2 regions of the Paenibacillus sp. RUD330 genome follow, and region 2 is predicted to be linked to the other one. Evidence: riboswitches for the same ligand, from Rfam matches in the RefSeq annotation. Region 2 holds a riboswitch; the other holds the start of a gene.
The links. Region 2 has a riboswitch for FMN ahead of CIC07_RS13050 (DMT family transporter). Riboswitches for the same ligand answer to the same signal wherever they lie in the genome.

Region 1: it holds a riboswitch for FMN, as region 2 does, so the genes downstream of both, ribD (bifunctional diaminohydroxyphosphoribosylaminopyrimidine deaminase/5-amino-6-(5-phosphoribosylamino)uracil reductase RibD) here and CIC07_RS13050 (DMT family transporter) in region 2, are expected to answer to the same signal.

The regions. Positions count from the first base shown of each region.
Region 1 is NZ_CP022655.2:2,324,939-2,334,906, reverse strand. Features, by position in the region: gene CIC07_RS10565 (DUF2953 domain-containing protein) at 1-364, opposite strand, end outside; gene scpB (SMC-Scp complex subunit ScpB) at 481-1,095, opposite strand; gene CIC07_RS10555 (segregation and condensation protein A) at 1,064-1,846, opposite strand; gene ribH (6,7-dimethyl-8-ribityllumazine synthase) at 1,933-2,403, opposite strand; gene CIC07_RS10545 (bifunctional 3,4-dihydroxy-2-butanone-4-phosphate synthase/GTP cyclohydrolase II) at 2,441-3,673, opposite strand; gene CIC07_RS10540 (riboflavin synthase) at 3,698-4,372, opposite strand; gene ribD (bifunctional diaminohydroxyphosphoribosylaminopyrimidine deaminase/5-amino-6-(5-phosphoribosylamino)uracil reductase RibD) at 4,376-5,488, opposite strand; FMN riboswitch at 5,767-5,971, opposite strand; gene CIC07_RS10530 (peptidylprolyl isomerase) at 6,184-6,615, opposite strand; gene lysA (diaminopimelate decarboxylase) at 7,157-8,494, opposite strand; gene CIC07_RS10520 (spore germination protein) at 8,649-9,968, opposite strand, start outside.
Region 2 is NZ_CP022655.2:2,884,093-2,894,060, reverse strand. Features, by position in the region: gene CIC07_RS13070 (hypothetical protein) at 1-530, shown strand, start outside; gene CIC07_RS13065 (ATP-dependent DNA helicase) at 586-2,508, shown strand; gene CIC07_RS13060 (DUF6509 family protein) at 2,510-2,809, shown strand; gene CIC07_RS13055 (MGMT family protein) at 2,873-3,250, shown strand; gene CIC07_RS13050 (DMT family transporter) at 3,247-4,227, opposite strand; FMN riboswitch at 4,350-4,503, opposite strand; gene CIC07_RS13045 (hypothetical protein) at 4,636-5,022, shown strand; gene CIC07_RS13040 (MFS transporter) at 5,267-6,622, opposite strand; gene CIC07_RS13035 (aminotransferase-like domain-containing protein) at 6,750-8,231, shown strand; gene CIC07_RS13030 (response regulator transcription factor) at 8,233-8,949, shown strand; gene CIC07_RS13025 (sensor histidine kinase) at 8,946-9,968, shown strand, end outside.

The DNA of each region.
Region 1 (9,968 bases), 560 kb from region 2:
GCGTTTGGCGAGCAAGGCCGGTGAGATTCTCTGTCTGTCTCAGAATCCGTTTAGCCCTCTCAATCCACTTGTTCACGCTTTCCATCGTGACCTTGCCGTCTCTGCGTGTCTCCGTGTCCAGGACGCCCTCGTCCAGATTGGTCTGGTTGCGGACATCGACACCGCCGCCGCTCAGCCGGATGAACGGAACGGACCACTTGTAATGGAGAAGCCCGAACAAGGTCCTGAATTCAACGACGATATTGTCATCCTTGCCTGTCCGCTCGAACTCCGCCCGGATCCGCAGCGGAGCCAGCCAAGCGGAGGTGACGGCGATTGCAAGCAGAACTAGCGCCGCAAGCCAGCCATAGGGGTAGCCAAGCATATTCGCACCACCTTTGAGGGGCAGCCTTGGCTGTTCTCCAGCGGCCGCGCCTATGGCTATCATGCCCAGAAATGACAAAAAAGACCGGCTGATGCCGATCTTTTTTGCCTTCCGCGTCAGGCGCTTCCTTCGCTGTCCGCGTCGTCTATCGTCATCTGGCGCTGCTCCAGCCGCTCGAACAGCAGCTGGGTCTGCTCGTCCAGATCCGTATCCGGACTGACCGAGGACGGCTCGGGCAAAGAATCCAAGGAAGACAGCTCGAAGTGGTCGAGGAAGGAACGGGTCGTCCCGTACAGGATCGGCCTGCCGATCTGCTCGGCTCTGCCCTTCTCTTCGATCAGATCCTTGGCGGCCAGAGTCTGGATCGCCTTCTCGCTCTTGACCCCGCGGATCTCCTCGATCTCCACTCTCGTGATCGGCTGGCGGTAGGCTACGATCGCCAGCGTTTCAAGCGCCGCCTGGGACAAGCTCGACCGCGTCGGACTGTAAGCCATCCGCTCGAAGTAGGGCGCATGGCCGGGATGGGTCGTGAACCGGAATGCTCCGGCCACCTCGGCGATGCGGATTCCCCTCCCGTCCTTCTCCATATCTGCCTGGAGCGAACGGGCGATGTCCGCCGCGGCCTTGGCGTCGATCTCCATGATATCCGCCAGCTGTCGGGCGTTCAGTCCTTCATCTCCTGCCATGAACAGGAGTCCCTCAATAATCGATTTCAGTTGCTGATACATCACTTTCAGACGTTTCCCCTCTCCAATGGATGACGATATCGTCGAACAGGCTGTTCTGGAACACGCGGACCTGCTTCATCTTCATCAGCTCCAGAATGGCCAGAAACGTCACGACGATCTCATGGCGCTCCAGGCCCCCGCCGATCAGCCGGGAGAAGCGGACCGTCTCATGCTCTCGCAGCAGCTCCGAGATGTCCCGGATGCGGTCCTTCACGCTGATCTCGTCCCTGTGCACCGTAGCGACGGCGCTGCGGCGGACGGCCTTGCGCAGCGCTTTGCGGAAGGCGGCCATGAGGTCGGTCAGGTCAAGCCCTTCCAGAGGATGGGTGTCGTCTTCCTTCAAATAAGGAGTCAGGTCCTCCGGCTCCTTGCTGTACACGAGGCTTCGGGCCATCTCGCGGTCGCGAAGCTGCTCGGCAAGCTGCTTGAACCTGCGGTATTCCACCAGCTTGAGCACGAGCTCGTCCCGTGGGTCAAGGCCTTCGTCCTCATCCCAGTACTCCTCGTATTCCTCCATGACCGGTGGCCTCGGCAGCAGCTGGCCGCTCTTCATCGCGAGCAGGGTGGCGGCCATGACGAGAAACTCGCTTGTCACATCCAGCTCCATCTCCTGCATCGCATGAAGATACTCCATATACTGGTCCGTAATTCGGCTTACCGGTATGTCGTAGATCTCGATTTCTTCTTTGTCGAGCAAGTGAAGCAGCAGATCCAGCGGCCCTTCAAATGACTCCAGTTTGTAGTGCACGGACATGCCGCTTCACCCTCCGTCTAGTCGTCCCGTTCGTCAGCATGAGCATCGGACGGCGGAACGTTGCGCCGGCAAGGTCGCTTCCTTGCTCAGCCCTGGATGGATCGGGTCAGATTCGCCATCTCGATGGCTGCCGTCGCCGCTTCCCATCCTTTGTTGCCTGCCTTTGTTCCGGCCCGCTCCACGGCCTGTTCGATGGAATCCGTCGTCAGGACGCCGAAGATCGTCGGCACTCCGGTCTTCAGGTTGATGGCCGCCACCCCTTTGGCCACCTCGCTGCATACATAGTCGAAGTGGGGCGTTGATCCCCGGATGACAGCCCCGAGCGTTATGACCGCATCGTACTTGCCGCTTTCGGCCATTTTTTGCGCGATCAAGGGAATTTCAAACGCTCCCGGAACCCAGGCCACCTCCACTTCATCCTCTCCGGCGCCATGGCGCTTGAACGCATCCAGCGCTCCGCTCAGCAGCTTGCCAGTGATGAATTCGTTGAACCTGCCGACGACTACCCCGTACTTGAGACCTTGCGAGACCAGATGTCCTTCATAATATTTCGTCATGGAACCGAACACACCTTTCTATTCTATGATAATCGGCTTAAATTTCAAACTCCAACAGATGGCCGAGCTTCGATTTTTTTGTATGGAGATAGTTCGCATTGCTTTCATTGCGCTCCATCTGGATCGGCACCCGCTCCACGACGCTCAGTCCATAGCCTTCCAGGCCGCGGATTTTGCGGGGATTGTTCGTCATCAGGCGCATCTCGGCAATGCCGAGGTCGCGCAGGATCTGGGCTCCTATGCCGTAGTCGCGCAGGTCTGCCCCGAAGCCGAGCTTCAGGTTCGCCTCGACGGTATCGAATCCCTGCTCCTGCAGCTTGTAGGCTTTGAGTTTGTTGATGAGCCCGATTCCTCTGCCTTCCTGCCTCATATAGAGCAGGACGCCGCTGCCGGCTTCCTCGATCTGACGGAGAGCCGCCGCCAGCTGCGGACCGCAATCGCAGCGGCGCGAATGGAAGACGTCGCCCGTCAAGCATTCCGAATGGACGCGGACAAGCGTCGGCTTGGAGGAATCGATCTCTCCTTTCACGAAGGCCACATGCTCCTTCCCGTCGGTCTCGTTGGTGTAGGCGACAGCCCGGAAAACACCGAAGTCGGTCGGCATGTTCACTTCTACCACCCGTTCGACGAGCTTGTCGCGGCGATGGCGGTACTGGATCAGAGCTTGAATCGTTATGAGCTTCAAGCCGTGCTTTTCCTTGAATGCGGTCAGATCGGACAGCCTGGCCATCGTTCCGTCTTCCTTGATGATTTCACAGATCGCCGCTCCGGGCTTGGAGCCGCACAGCCGGGCCAGATCGATCGCAGCTTCCGTATGTCCCGCCCGGCGCAGCACCCCGCCGTCCTTGGCGATCAGCGGGAAAATATGGCCGGGACGGCGGAAGTCGCCCGCCTTGGCCGTCCCGTCGACCAGCGCCTTGATCGTCTCCGCGCGCTCATGGGCGGATATTCCGGTCGTCGTGGAGATGTGGTCGACGGATACCGTGAACGCCGTCCCGTGATAGTCCGTATTTTGCGACACCATCGGAGGCAGCTCCAGCTCCTCGGCTCTCGCCGCCGTAATCGGCACGCAGACGAGTCCGCGGGCCTCCGTAATCATGAAATTGACGACGGCCGGAGACAGCTTGTCGGCCAGCGCGATCAGATCCCCTTCGTTCTCGCGGTCCTCGTCGTCGACGACGATGACGGGCTTGCCTGCAAGCAGCTCCTGGATCGCTTCCTCGACGGTATCGAACGGTGTCGCTCCTTCTTGATGGTCAAAGTGTTCCACTTCTGTCCTCTCCCTTCAAGCGTCTCAAATAAATCCATTATCGGCAAGGAATGCGGCGCTTAGACCGCCGGAGGGACGGGACTCGGAAGGCGAGGATTCGGATCGGCTGCCGTAATGAAGCAGATGATCCACGTATTTTCCGACAATGTCGCCTTCCAGGTTGACGGTGTCTCCGGCTTTTTTATGCTGAAGCACCGTCTGGGCCAGCGTGTGGGGGATGATCGATACGTCGAGCCCGCCGCCGTCCGTACCGGTTACCGTGAGGCTGATCCCGTCGACCGTAATGGATCCCTGGGGAATGACGTACCGCATAAGCGCGTCGTCATGAGGCTTGATCCGGAACACGACCGCGTTGGCGTCGACCCTGCGCTGCGTGATCATGCCGGTGCCGTCCACATGCCCTTGAACGATATGCCCTCCGAATCTCCCTCCAGCCGCCATCGCGCGTTCCAGATTGACGGGGCTTCCGGCCGGGAGGTCCTTCAGATTCGTATGGCGGTACGTTTCCGGCATGACGTCGACATGGAAGCTTCGACTGTCCCAGGAAGTAACCGTCAGGCACACTCCATTGACGGAAATGCTGTCCCCGAGGCCTACGCCATCCAGAACCTTGGAGGCTCCAATGGTGAGCAAGAGCGCCTCGCCTCTCTGGGACACCCTCTGCAGAGTGCCTATTTCTTCGATCAAGCCGGTGAACATCGCTCAGCCTCCTTCTCTTTCGTAAAGCGGCGCTCCGGACAAGCACCAGTCGTCGCCGAAGCGCTCCATCTCCGTATCCCCGAGGGTTATCGCCTCTTCCATCCGCAGGAACCCGCCGAAATCAAAGCTTCCCGGCGAAGCGGCTCCCCCTCCGATGATTTTCGGAGCGAAAAACAGCCTGATCCGATCGACGAGCCTGTTGTCCAGCATGCCGCCGTTCAGCCTGCCCCCGCCTTCGAGGAGGATCGAGCCGATCTCTCTCTCGCCGAGCAGCTTCATTCCCAGCTTCAGGTCGACCGTACGGCCATTGCCGCAAAGGATCACCTCGGCGCCGGCGGCTTCCAGAGCCGCCCGCTTCGCCGGGTCGGCTGCGCCGGACGCCAGCACGATGACCGGGGCGGCGCCATCCATCAGCTTGGCCTTCGGCGGGAGCCGCAGCGTGGAATCGACGACGATCCGGACCGGCTGGAGCGCCGGCACGGAAAGCCTTGCGCTGAGCGAAGGATCGTCGGCCAGCACGGTTCCGATCCCGACCATGATGCCTTGATGCCGATGCCTCAGCGCATGGACCGCCTCGCGCGATTCAGGTCCGGTAATCCACCGGCTGTCTCCGCTTTTCGCTGCGATTTTGCCGTCCAGCGTCGAAGCCGTCTTGAGCGTGACGAACGGGAGCCCGGTCGTAATGAATTTGTTGAACGCTTCATTCAGACGTCTGGATTCCGCCTCGCGGACTCCGGTGACGACCTCGATGCCGGCCTCGCGCAGCTTGCGGGCTCCGCTTCCCGCGACAGCGGGATTAGGGTCGATCGCCGCAATCACGACCTTGGCCGCGCGGGCGGCAATGATCCGGTCGCAGCAAGGCGGCGTCTGGCCGTAGTGGCTGCATGGCTCCAGCGTCACATAGACGGTCGAGCCTTCCGCCTCTTCGCCGGCCATATGGAGCGCATGAACCTCGGCATGGCCTTCTCCCCGTTTCAGATGCGCTCCGATGCCGACGATGCGGCTGCTGTTGACGACGACGCAGCCGACGACCGGATTGACCGAGGTCTGGCCCGTCGTCCTTGCAGCCATCTCCAGGGCCAGATCCATATAAAATCCGTCGTCCATTCGTTCCATAACGCAAAAACACCCCCGACGCTAAACCTTCGGGGGTGTGGAGGGCAAATCGAGTCCGCTTAGGATGATCACGCCGGCAAGGAAAGAGAAGATTCCTTGCCAGGGCAGGGGAAAGCAGACGGGCATCCGTCGCTGTTCCCGCATGCATGCCTCCGCATCAGCAGCAGTCTTGGCAAAAGCGTTCGCGAATAAGCCGGTCATCCTCCATTCCGAGGGATGGCCTTCGCTGACGGATGCCAAATAGACGCCTTTGAACAAGGCATGGCGAGCATCAAAAGCGGCTCCTTCTCCCATCCAGACTATACTGTCGGTCCTGGAATCTCACCAGGTCCACCGCTTGCCTTGCGCCGCAGGCTCTCGAGAGCTTGGGGGTAATGGCAATCGGGTCACGGACTTGCCGCGCTGCGGAGGCGGAGCATGTGCTCTTGCGCTCGCAGGCGGATCACCGCCGGTTGGGACTTTCACCCGACCCCGAAGGAAACCGCTGTATTTGGTTCAAACCTGTCGAACGATCATGCCGGAGTGAAACTGTATCCGGAATGATAACTGTTCCTTCTGCATCTTACCTCGCCTCCAGCCAAATTGCAAGTCGGCGGCTTGGAATTGAAGCCTTTCCAGCCTCTTGGCAGCGGAAAAGGCGAAAAAAGGCCGGCAGAGGGTTCCCCCTCCGCCAGCCTATTCGGGCAAAGCCTTCCTTAAGCCTCGGAAACTTCGACTTTGGCCATTTTCGTGCCGTTGTTGAACGCATCGACATACTCCATGCCTTTGGCAACTTTGCCGAAGACGGTATGCTGTCCGTCCAGATGCGGCTGCGGCTGGTAGCAGATGTAGAACTGGCTGCCGCCCGTATTGCGTCCCGCATGCGCCATCGCGAGGGAACCGCGCTCGTGCTTGTTCGGGTTGATCTCGCAGTTGATCGTATAGCCGGGGCCGCCGGTGCCGGTGCCGTTCGGGCAGCCGCCTTGAGCGACGAATCCCGGAATGACGCGGTGGAAGCTCAGGCCGTTGTAGAAGCCCTCGTTCGCGAGCTTTTCAAAGTTGGCAACCGTGTTCGGGGCGTCCTTATCGAACAGGTCCAGAACCACTTCTCCGCCGTTCTCCAGCGTGATTTTTGCTTGTTTTGCCATGATAGTCACTCCTTGTCCTCTAACGGTATGTACGGATTCTATCATACACTACGACAGCATTCCAAGCAAAACGGCCGCCGGCCGAGATGTAGGACAGCTCCGTTTGCGCAGGAGTAGAGAGAAGACGCGGGTCTACGCGGGTTCTATTCTCGAAAAGCAAAACGGCCGCCGGCCGAGATGTACGACAGCTCCGTTTGCGCAGGAGTAGAGAGAAGACGCGGGTCTACGCGGGTTCTATTCTCGAAAAGCAAAACGGCCGCCGGCCGAGATGTAGGACAGCTCCGTTTGCGCAGGAGTAGAGAGAAGCCGCGGGTCTACGCGGGTTCTATTCTCGAAAAGCAAAACGGCCGCCGGCCGAGATGTAGGACAGCTCCGTTTGCGCAGGAGTAGAGAGAAGACGCGGGTCTACGCGGGTTCTATTCTCGAAAAGCAAAACGGCCGGCGGCCGGTAATATCCTTGGAGATCGAGAGGCTGACGGAATTACAAAATAAAAGAGAAGCCCGACGTTTGAAACGCGGGTTTCTCCGAAGGGCTTTGCTTTTACGAGAAGGATTGGACGCCGGCCTTGCGCAGGCGCTCCGGCAGAAGGTCATTCCGTGAAATGTCCTCCAGCGATTCGCGCTGCACGGCGAGGTCGGACTGTCCGTCCTTGACGAGAACGACAGCCGGACGGCGGATGCGGTTGTAATTGCTCGCCATGGCGTAGTTGTAGGCGCCTGTGCAGAATACAGCCAGCAGATCGCCGCTCTCCGCCTTCGGCAGCTCCAGGTCCCAGATGAGCATGTCGCCGCTCTCGCAGCATTTGCCCGCTACGGAAACGGTCTCGCTCGCAGGCTCGGAAGCGCGGTTCGCAAGCACGGCGTCGTATTTGGACTCATACAACGCAGGGCGCGGATTGTCGGTCATGCCGCCGTCGACGGCAACATACTTGCGCACGCCGGGAATTTCCTTGAACGTGCCGACGGTGTACAGCGTCGTGCCGGCATCGCCGACGATGCTGCGGCCCGGCTCGATCCAGATCTCGGGCAGCGGGTAGTCGGCTGCGGAGAAGTTGGAGCGGATCGCATCGGTGATCGCGGCGATATAAGTTCCGGCCGGAAGCGGGGCATCCTCTTCCGTGTAGCGGATGCCGAAGCCGCCGCCGAGGTTGATGACGCGGAAGATATGGCCCAGCTTGTCTCGGACTTCGACAGCGAATTCAGCCGCTTTGGCAGCCGCCATGCGGAATCCTTCCACTTCGAAAATTTGGGAGCCGATATGGGAGTGAATGCCCAGGAGCACGAGATTTTCGAGCTTGGACGCTGTCTCTACGGCACGATAGGCGGCACCGGCCGCAAGATCGAAGCCGAACTTCGAATCCTGCTGTCCCGTGGAGATGTAGTCATGGGTATGCGCTTCTACCCCCGGTGTGATCCGCAGCAGAATGCTGACTTTGCGGCTTTTGGACCCGGCGATTGCGTTCAGCAGCTCGAGCTCGGTGAAGTTGTCCACTACAAAGCAGCCGATTCCGGCGTCGATGGCCATCTCGATCTCGAAAGGCGTCTTGTTGTTGCCGTGGAAGTGGATGCGCTCCGCCGGGAAGCCGGCCTGCAGAGCGGTGTGCAGCTCTCCGTCGGATACGACGTCGAGAGACATCCCTTCCTGCTCGGCAATAGCGCACATCGCCACGGTGCTGAACGCCTTGCTTGCGTAGGCAACCTGGAACTTGAAGCCGGAAGCCTTGAATGCGTCGACATATTCCCTTGCACGCTGACGCACAAGTGCCTCATCCACAATATAGAGCGGAGTGCCGTACTGTTCCGCCAGATCCTTCGTATCGCAGCCGCCGATTTCCAGGCGGCCCTGCTCGTTGACTTGGGCTGTTCCGTGCAAATACATGAAAAGAGCACCTTCTTTCCGCCCTCCGCCGGAGGGAATCGTTTATCAATGTGATCCAAGTATAAACGACCCCCGTTTGGAGGAGAAATGGATTTTGTGTCCTTTCATTTGCATTTGTTGCATTTTCGACCGGCTCCGCCGAAAGCCTGCCGCCTCAGCCTCCCTCGGCATCGGGCATCTTGTCCCGCTGCTGCGGACGAAGCAGGTTGGGACGCTTTTTGTTTTTCATGACCGGCATCCTCAGAATGATGTTGATCATCCCTTTCGGATCGAATGGGATGAAGGGCCACATGTAGGGCCGGTTGAAAGAACGCTGCATGACGAGCAGGACGAACACGGCCGTCCATCCCAGCACAAGACCGGGAATATGGAAGGCCGCCACTAAGCAGATCAGCAGCAGCCTCACGATCCGGTTGGCGAGGCTGAGCTCGTAGCTCGGCGTGGCGAACATGCCGATGGCGGCGATGGCCATGTACAGAATGACCTCGTTGATGAACAGGCCGGTCTGGACGGCGATATCCCCGACAAGAATCGCGGACACGAGCGAGATCGCCATCGCCAGCGGCGTAGGCGTATGGATCGCGGCCATCCGCATGAGATCGATGCCCGCTTCCGCCAGCAGGAACTGGACGAACAGCGGCAGCTTGCTGAGCTTAGCCGGCCCGATGAAAGCCAGCGAGGGCGGAAGCAGATGCGGATTCATGGCGAACAGCAGCCAGATCGGGACGAGAAACAGCGAAGCCATGATGCCGAAAAAGCGGAGCCATCTCAAATAAGTTCCGATAAACGGCGTCTGCCTGTTCTCTTCCGCATGCTGGACCAGATCGAAAAAGGTCGTCGGCAGGATCATGACGCTCGGAGAGGTGTCGACGAATACGGCGACGTTGCCTTCCAGCAAATGCGCGGCGACCACATCCGGTCGCTCCGAATAACGGACAAGCGGGTACGGGTTCCATCCGCGCTTGACTGTCGCCTCTTCCAGCTGTTTGTCCGCGAGCGGAATGCCGTCAAGCTTGACGGCCGTGATCTTGTCGCGGATCGATTCGACGAGCTCCTTGTCCGCGATGTCGTCGATATAAGCGACGCAGACGTCGCTCCTTGTCCGCTCTCCGACCCGGATGTTTTCCAGGCGGAGCATCGGATCCCTCAGCCTGCGGCGCACGAGCGACACGTTCATCAGCATCGTCTCGACGAACCCGTCGCGCGAGCCGCGGACGACGCGCTCCAGCGAAGGCTCCTCCGGACCGCGCATCGGGAACATCTTCGTATCGATGATGAGCATCGTCGATTCCCCGTCGATATACATGCCCGTCGAGCCGCTCAGCACGCCGGTCATCATCATGTTCCAGTCCTTCTCCTGCTCGACCTGCACAGCCGGAACGAAGAGATTCATGAACGACTCCAGCGCATGCGACGTAACCGCGTCCGCTTGCAGGAAGGTGAGCCGTTCGAGGATCTCGGTCATCAGCTGGCC
Region 2 (9,968 bases):
GATACGTGTTCCAGGTTGAACAAGGGACTGCCCAGCCGAACGCTACCTATTATATGCTTCGCGGCCGAGCCGCGCCGGAAGCCTTTATCCCGGTCGAGGATAAGAAGGATGCCAAGCCGGACGCCGCTCTGCTGAAGGCCATTGCCCAGCAAAAGAAACGGAAGGTCGACCAGGCCTGGACGATCGGCCGGATCGGCAGAAACGGAAATGCGATGGATCTGCTGCTGATCCAGTTCGCGCGGGATCAAAAAAGCATGCTGGCGAGCCTTGTTCTCGTACCGGAGGAATCGAAACCCCTTTACAAGGACTTCCCGGCGGATTATGATGAAAATTCTACGTGGACCGTGGATGACGGCGGCAGCATGAGCCCGGAATCCTTTTCCTTGCGCTTTGTCGCGCGTACCGGCGAAGGCATGGTTCTGGGCATGGAATGGAATGCCGCCGAGGGCAGCAATTCCTTTTTGCTGCAAGCCGATTCCGGCAAGCTGGCCGATCTCGGCATCAGCGGCGGAAGATACATGAGTCCATGACGGGGCATGACGCTGCCCCGCAGAAATCTAGAACCAAGCGGAGGCTGCAGCGCATTTGACCCCATATCCTTTTGAATTTGATCCGACCCGTCCCTTCATCGAGCAAGCCAGCGACTGGATCTCGGATGTTTTCTACGATATTCTGCCTGAAGCCGGCTTTGAAGTCCGCGATGAGCAGATTTACATGGCTTTCCAGCTGGAAAGGGCCTATAAGGAAAAGAAAACGCTGTTCGCCGAGGCCGGCGTCGGCACGGGTAAAACACTCGTCTACCTGCTCTATGCCGTCGCATATGCGAGGTATACCCGCAGGCCCGCTGTCATCGCTTGCGCCGACGAATCGCTGATCGAGCAGCTGACGAAGGCGGAGGGAGACATCGCCAAGCTGGCGGCTTACCTGGACCTGCAGGTGGACGCCCGGATGGCGAAGTCGCAAAGCCAGTATTTGTGCCTGAACAAGCTCGACGACGTACGGGGCGACGAAGGCTACGAGGCGATTTACGAGTCGCTTCCCGAATTCGTGCGCAAGCCCGACACGCTGCAGGCCTTCCACCCGTACGGCAGCCGCAAGGACTATGCCGGGCTCGACGACGCCCGCTGGTCGAAGATCGGCTGGGACGTGTTCCAGGACTGCTTCGTCTGCCCGCAGCGCCATCGCTGCGGCATGACGCTGTCGCGCGACCATTACCGGAAGTCGCCCGATCTTATCATCTGCTCCCATGATTTCTACATGGAGCATGTGTGGACGGCCGAAGCGCGCAAGCGGGAAGGCCAGCTGCCGCTGCTGCCCGAGCACAGCTCGGTCGTATTCGATGAAGGCCATCTGCTGGAGACGGCGGCTCAGAACGCATTGACCTACAAGCTCCAGCACTCGGTATTTGAATCCATCATCAGCCGTCTGCTGCAGAACGACATCCGCGAAAAGCTGGCATATGCGATCGAGGACGCCATCACCCGCAGCGAGGAGCTGTTCCGTCGCCTGCAGCAGGCCAGCTCTCCCGTCGAAGGCTCCGAACGTCTGGAGTTCGAGCTGACGCCGGGCTTGCTCCGGGAAATCCGCGCATTCCGCTCCTTGCTGGAGGAGATCGAGGAGCAGCTCGTATTCGAGAGCGGCTTGTTCACCCTGGACGGCTATCACCTGACGATCGTGGAAGAGCATCTCGATATGATCGGCACGGCTCTGGCGCTGTTCGAGAAGCCGGAAGGGCTCATCACCTGGCTGCTGCCGGATCCGGACGGCTTGACGCTGGTCATGATGCCGAGGCTGGTCAAGGAAGTGCTTCGGGAGCGGGTATTCGCCAAATCGATGCCGATCATCTTCTCCTCGGCTACGCTGTCGGCGGGTGGCTCCTTCCATTATGCGGCCGATACGCTCGGAATCGAGGATTACTTGAGCTTCAGCACTCCGTCTCCGTACGATTATGCTTCCCAGATGGAGATCCATCTCGATCCTGCCGCGGCAGCGGAGGACAAGAGGCGGCGCACGGTCGATGCGCTCCGCCACAGCGGAGGAAGGGCGCTCCTTCTCTTCCCGTCCCGCAAGCAGCTGGAGTCGTTCCGGGACTGGGCCGCCGGAGCGCCGGAGATGATGGATTACCGCCTGCACTTCGAAGGCACGGCGGAAATAAGCAGCCTGATCACGGCTTTCCAGCAAGACGAGGAAAGCGTCCTGTGCGCCCATACCCTATGGGAAGGACTCGATGTGCCGGGTCCGTCGCTGTCGCTTGTCGTCGTCTGGGATCTGCCTTGGCCGCCGCGTGATCCGGTCTTCAACGCCCGGCGCCAAGCGGCGGAGAGCGCCTTCGAGGAAATCGAGGTTCCGTTCATGCAGCTGAGGCTGCGGCAAGGGATCGGGAGGCTGATCCGGTCGCGCGGCGACAGCGGGGAAGTCGTCATCCTGTCCTCGCAGCTGCTTGACCGTCAAGTTCGGGAAGCCGTCGTGTCGGTATTGCCCGAAGGAACGTTACAGGAGGAGAATTGACATGGAAATTACGGAATTCAGCGTGGAGAAAATCAAGGATCCGTTCGGCATTCTGGACGGACAGCGGTATGAATACCTGCTTCAGATCGAGGTCGACGAAGAGGACGAGCTGTACTCGCCGAGCGGCCTGTACGTGCGCGCGGTGTACAAGCAGGAAGGAGCGGGAGGCTCCATCATCCGCCATGAAATCCGTGAGCGGGGCAGCGACCGGCTGCTGGACTTCGGCCTTGAGGATGAAGAGCTCGCCGAACTGGAGACGTTCTGCATGGCACATATCGCCGATTCCGAAGCAAACGGATAAACAGGCAAGAGCCCGCGGCTGCTGGTCAGCGCGGGCTCTAGCTCTACTTATGGGGGAGAGAATATGCAGCCTTTTACGGAGAAAGTGATCCGGGTCGTCGGCGCCATCCCGGAAGGCAAGGTCATGACCTACGGCTCGGTCGCGGCAGCGGCCGGAAGCCCGCGCGCCGCCCGCCAGGTCGTCCGCATCCTCCATTCCATGGGGGAGAAGTACGGGCTGCCCTGGCATCGTGTCGTCAACGCGGCTGGCTCCGTGTCGCTGCCGGGAGATGCCGGCGAGCTTCAAAGGGCATTGCTGGCCGCGGAAGGCATCGAAGAAGGCTTGCGCGGAGCGATCGATCTCGAGCGGCATCGGCATGATGCGGACGGAGAGGCAATCGATGGTGAGCGGCATCGGCATGATGCGGATGGAGAGCAGTCCGGCGGCGAAGCCGGACATTAGGCGGCGGGCTGCTCTGCGGCGGCTCTGGCCGTGCTGCGGCTGAGCATGACGAGCACGCCCCAGATGAGCAGGAAGCCGATCAGCTCATGGACCTTGAGCACGGATCCGAAAGCGATCCAGTTGATGAGGACGCCGACGGCAGGGAAGGCGAGCTCGGCCAGCGTGGCGATGGAAGCCTTGGTCGAAGAGAGCCCTTTATAATATAGCAGCATGCTCAGCAGCCCGGGAATGAAAGCCTGGAAGAGCAGGTTGACAATGAGGATCGCAGCCGTGCCCGAGCTGCCGAGCGGCTTCCAGGCATCTCCGGCGGCCAGCAGCAGAACGCCGAGCAGCGGGATGGCGAGCAGGAAGCGGAGCGAAGTGACGATATGGAAGCCGAGCTTCTTCTGCAGCAGGTATTTGCCCATGACGGTCGATCCGCCCCATAGGAAAGCGGCGCCGATGGAATACAGGGCTGCCTGGGAGCCGAGATCATGCAGGCCGAGCTGCGGAGCATGGAAGCCGAATGTAAGCAGGTACGTTCCGGCGAGCGCGACGAGCAGATACCAGGAAAAGCGGGCCGGGAAGGATTCCTTGAGCATGAAGCGGGCGAGAATGATGGCCAGCAGCGGCTGCAGCTTCTGCAGCAGCAGGACGGCGTTGAAGTTGCCCATCGTGAACGCGGAGGTGAACAGCACCGTCGCGATGGCGGAGCCGCCCCAGGAGACGAAGAACAGGGCTCCGACGACGCCGAGAGTGAGCTTGCCGGTGAGCTGATGACGATAATGGATAAGGACCGGTACGGCATAGAGAGACAGCAGAAGATGCTCCAGGAAAACGATCTGCGGAGACGTGAAGGTTTTCAGGAGCAGGATGCGGAAGAGGGGATCGACTCCCCAGAGCGTCGCGCCGAGAACGACGTACCAAATGCCGCGGCTGCGGGTGAACAGGCCTTTGTCCGCGCTGAGCGGACGGTCGAGCGTAGCTGTGTCTTTCAATTCAACAACCTCCAGTGGCGGGTTTTTGAATTGAACCTCGTAGAAGCTCATAACCCCCGCCAGAAGACAAATGGCGGGGGCACGAAATAATACGCCTCGCCATGATCGTGGCACGAAGCGCATTAAACCTTCTCTCATCCGGACTGTCACCGTCGGCCTTGGATTCTCACCAAGTCAGTCCCGGATCCGCATTCGCAGTTCCGGGAGTCGCGGGCTTCGGCGCGCGTTCGCGCCGTCACCGCCGGTAGGGAATTGCACCCTGCCCCGAAGGTTCATATTCAGTTGCGTGAATTATATCACAAGGCGACAGCACTCGACAAGAAAAGTTCATGGTTGCAAGGAGCAGCAGCGCTTCTGCCCAGGTATAATAAGAAGGACAAGCGCAACAGGGAAAGGGGAATACAGGTCATGAAGAAATGGACATTCGCGGCGCTCGCGGTTCTCATGCTTCTGGTCGCGGCGGGCTGCGGATCTTCCGGCAACGCTCCATATCAGGACGAATCGGCGGTCAAGGTCGCGATTACGAGCGACCCGGCAGCCGTGGCCGGAACGCCGCTGCAGCTGACGGCGGCGATCGAGGGACTGGTTACGGAAGAGAACCTGAAGATCGACTTCGACATCCGGGAAGAAACGGAGCAGGAGCTCCCTATTCTGATCACATCCAAGAAGAAGGCCCAGGGACAGTACGAGGTCACGCATACGTTCGATAAGCCGGGCAAATACGTCATCTACATCCATATCTATTCCGGAGACGATCTCCATATCATCAAGCGCAGCACGTTCGACGTCGCTTGATCCGGAAGCCGGCCAAGGGCTGTCCCCATCGTGGGACGGCCCTTTTTGCATTCCCGCTGGAGGCGCGGGACAGGCAATCCATCCTTGGCTATGGCGGATCGGGATGGTCCTTTCCTCGCTATCGCGGCTCCGCATGCCGCGGGTATTCGTTCCCGGATCGTAAACATCTCGTCCGCACCATTTCCGCAGGCTGCTGTCCATGAAACCGCATGCGAAGCGGGCCGCGGCTCGCCCGGCTGCGGCGTCAGCCCGAGGCCTCCAGCTTCGATGAGCTGCCGCTCGATGGGCGGCGTCTTGCGGCAAGATGCCGGGAGAGCAGGAGAAAGAAGAGGAAAGACAGCGCGCTCAATATCAGATTGACGGTTATGACGGTCTGGTACGAATGCTGAAGCCGGTAAAGGATGCCTCCTCCGAGCGCGGCAGCCGCTCCTCCGAGCTGATGGACGAGCAGCAGAAAGCCGGTGCGCAGCCCGCCCGGTCCGCCGGCGCTCTCCTCCGCGAGCAGAATGCCGCCCGATACGGCGCCAACATAGCTTGCGCCGAAGAGCAGCGAGAAAAATACAGGCGACAGCTGCAGATGGGGAAGCAGCAGGGAGAAGGCGAGGACGCGGACTCCAAACAGCAAAGCCAGCGCTGAAGATCGGGAGGAGCGGTCCAGGAAATAGGAGAACAGGAGCCCGCCGCAAACTTCGAGGACGCCGAGCAGGCTGAGGGAGGCGGCGATTGCCGCTGCCGGCACATGCGAGTGCTGATGGATGGCTGCCAGGTTCATTTCCACGGTGCCCATGCTGAAGCCGCAGGCAAGGAGAGAGAAGGAGACGGCGAGAAACACGCGGTTTCGGGCCATGTCCAGCAGCGCGGCGGACTTCTCCAGCCAGCTCCGGGGAGAGACCGCGGGAGCGGCGCCGGAGCTTCCGGACGGAGCTGCGGCAGGCGGCTTTTGGCCGTCCTCACGTGGAAGGGTTGTTGCAGGAGCTGCGGAGAGCCCATTGTTCTCGGGGGGAGGAGCCTGTTCCATATCGCCATGCCGGCTTGCCGCCCGGCTCCGGAAGACGAGCGCCGCCAAAGGCAGGAACAGCAGGTGGACGAAGAGCAGCACACCATAGAGCTGTCTCCACTCGTACTTGTGGCCTTGCGTCAGCAGCGGCGTCAGCACGGCCAGGCCGAGCGATCCGGCGCTGCCGAGCAGAGCGAGCGCCTTCGCTCGATGATGGCGGAACCAGTCCTGCACGAGCATGTAGGCCGAGGTGGCTCCGAGCCCGCTCAATCCGGCAAGCAAGCCGTTCCCGAGCCAATATCCGAGCGTGCCGGGAATGAACAGCACCGAGGCGGCGCCGAGGACGTTCATCGCGGCGGAGGTTCCCATCGCCGCTGCGTAGCCTTTGCGGTCGGCGAGAAGGCCCCCGAGCGGCGCGCATACGGCGGTCAGCACGATGGCGGTCGACCACGTAAAGCCGAGAAAGTCCCGTTCGACGCCGAGATCGGCGGTAATTTCCGGCTGGAAAAAGGCGATGACGATGCGGCCCAGCGAGCCTGCGAAGGTAAAGCACCACAAGACGGCCAGAAGCAGCCAGGCGAATTTCGGTTCCTTGAACAGCATGACGGTCCCCCCTCTGTTTTGTTGCCATCATAGCGGTTCGGCTGGCTGGGCGCACCAGCCAATTGGAGGAAATTTTGCCCATCCAATTCATGGAGGCGCTATAATGAAACCGAAAGGGGGGACGCCCATGTTCTGGAAACCGGATCCAACCGGCTCAGACTCCGTCTATATCCAGATATGCCGGCACTATGAGGAGCAGATTCGCAGCGGGCTGCTGCCTCCGGGCTCGAAGCTTCCGGCCGAACGGGATCTTGCCCTCAGGCTGGCGGTCAATCGCAGCACGGTCCAGGCGGCCTACGGCGAGCTGAGGGCGCTCGGCCTCGTCCAGTCGCGCCCGGGCAGCGGGACGAGCGTCAGCGACTCGATGTGGGAGCAGGGGGAGCGGCAGCCGGATTGGATCCGCTATTTGCGCCGGAGATACAATCCTTCCTGCCGGCTGCAGGAGGCCGTCAACGAGGCGCCGGGAGAAGGCGTGATCGACCTCACCCAAGGAGAGCTGCATCGCAGCCTGATGCCTCTGGAGCTGCTGGAGCGGCTGTCGGGAGAGCTTGATTGGAGCCGGCCGTTCAGCTACAGGGACGATCCGCTGGGCGATCGCGGCTTGAGAGAAGCGCTCGCCTACCATCCGTCGCTCGGCCCTTCGCTGGCGGCGAAGCCGGATGAGCTGCTCCTGACAGGCGGCGTCAAGCATTCGCTCGGCCTCGTCGCGAGGGCGATGCTGGAGCCGGGGGACGCCGTAGCGGTCGAAGGCCCGTCTTATTTGTACGCGATGGGCGTATTCGCGGAAGCCGGCATCTCGATGGTCCGGCTGCCGGTCGACAAGGACGGCCTCACGCCGGAAGCGCTCCCGGAGCTGCACCGCCGCCACCGGATCCGGCTTGTCGTCACGAATCCGACGTTCCAGAATCCGACCGGATCAACGCTGTCGCTGGCGAGACGGCTGCAGCTCCTCGCCATCTGCAGCGAGCTCAGGCTGCCGATCATCGAGGACGATCCCTACTCCTTGCTCGGCAGGCCGGGCTGGACGGCTATTCCTTCGCTGCGCTCGCTGCCAGGAGGCAGGGAACGGGTCATCTCCTGCGGGACGTTCTCCAAGATCGCCACTCCCGGCATGCGGACAGGCTGGATCGCGGCGCCAAGGGCGATGATGGCGCCGCTGAAGGCCGCGCGCCATGCCTCGGGCTTGACGACGAGCCGTCCGGGAGAACGTCTGGGAGCGGCGCTGCTGGGCAGCGGCCGGTTCGATGCCGGGCTGGAAGCCGTGCGCGCCGCGCTCGAACGCAGAAGAGAGGCGGCCGCGGAAGCCGCAGCGGCATGCCTTGCTCCGCATGCGGCCAGCCACGCGCCGATTCCGGAAGGAGGCTTTTATATCTGGCTGAAGCATGGCCTGGCGCGCTCCGGAATGGAAGTGCTGCAGGGATGCCTGGAGCAAGGCGTCGCCGTCAGTCCCGGGGAGCTGTACGGGGAGCGTCCCGGCTGGATGCGCATCAGCGTCGCGGCGGCCGAAGAGGACATGATTGCCGAGGGAATCCGGCGGACAGCCGCTGCGCTGGAGCGGCTGTCCGGCAAGGAAGGCCATGGGAATAATCGGGCAGGGGGGAGGATCTGAGATGACAAGGATTGTTTGGGTCGAGGACGAGCGGGAGCTGGCGGAGCAAGGGGCGGCGTATTTGCGCCGAGAAGGCTGCGAGGTGTTGACGGCTGATTCGGCCGATGCGGCGATCGTCCTGATCGAGAAGGAGAAGCCGCAGCTGCTGCTAGTGGACTGGCTGCTGAAGGGCGAAGGCACGGGCCTCGACTTATGCCGCCGCAATGAAAGGCTGTGGCAGCTGCCGATCCTGATGGTGACGGCGCGAAGCGACGAGTTCGACCGCATCCTGGCGCTTGAGATCGGCGCGGACGATTATATCCAGAAGCCGTTCAGCCTGAGGGAGCTGCATGCCCGGATCAAGGCCGTGCTCCGCCGTGCCGGCAGGACGAAGGAAGGCGAAGGCCCGCCGCCGGCAGGGGCGGAAGGGCTCGTCCGCGGCGACCTCTCCATCTCTTCGGAACGGTTCGAGGCCAGCATCGGAGGAGCTCCGGTGGAGCTGACCCGAACCGAGTTCGCGCTGCTGCTTAAGCTGGCCTCCCATCCGGGAAGGGTATTCACTAGGACACATCTGCTGGAGGAGGCTCTCGGCGAAGCGTATGCAGGGTACGAGCGGACGATAGACAGCCATATCCGGAATCTGCGGCGCAAGCTGGGCGACGATTCGGCCGAGCCTCGTTATATCGGGACGGTATATGGCGTCGGTTATCGCTTCCTCCAGGAAGAGAGGCGCGAATGAAGGCGCGCTCCCGATTCCGGGCTGCCTGGCTGCGGATAGCCTGCGGCTCGGCCGCTGCGGCGATGGCGGCTGCCGCGGTGCTGCTGGCGGCGCCGCAAGGGTCCAAGGAGCCTGACGAGGCGAAGCGGCTCGCACTGTATTGGAGCGGCTATGCGGCTGCCTATGCGGGCATGCACGGTTCGGCGGCCGGCATCGAAGAGGCTCTCCGGCGGGATGCGGCTGCTTATCCGGCCGGCGGCGACTATCGCCTGGAGGTCCGGACCGCCGCTGGCGAGACGATCGCAGTCGCCGGAGAGGATGGAAGTCCGCGCGGCAGCCGTCTGACGTCGGTGAAGCCTTTCATGCTTCACGGACGCATGGCGGGAACGGTCGAAGCCTCCGTCGCCTCCTCTGCTGGCGGGCATGCGCTGGGATGGGCCGCCGCCGCCGGCATGGCCGCGTTCGCCTGCGCCTGGGGGCTGATGAGGCTGGAGGCCGCTCGCGGCCAGCAACGGCTGAGGCTGTGGGCCGCCCGGGCAAGTCTCCTTCGGCCGAGCGTTAGCGGGCCTGCAGCTGCTGTCGGGAATGGAGCGCGCCTGCATCGTGCGCCCGCCGCTGCGGCAGGCCATGAAGTCCGCCTGCATCGCGCGCCTGCCGCCGAGAATCCCGCCGAAGCGGAGCTGTCCGGGCATCTGTCCGAAGCGGCCGATTATATCCAGCATCTGCATACGGTGCGCAAATCGATGGTGGGCGAAGTCGCCCATGAGCTGCGGACGCCGCTCGCCGTCCTGCTGACGTCGCTGGACAACGCCCTGTACGAGGAGCGCGGGCTGGATGCGTCCCAGCTCGCGCTGCTGTCGGAGCAGGCGAGAGGGATGGCGCGTCTCGTCCAGGATCTGCAGGATCTGTCGCTCGCCGAGAGCGGACGGCTGGCGCTGGACAAGCGCTGGTTCGCTCCGGCCGAAGCCGCCGCGGTCATCGCGGAGCTGCTGGAAGCGGAGGCCGGGGAGAAAGGAATCCGCGTCCGCACGGAGCTCGAC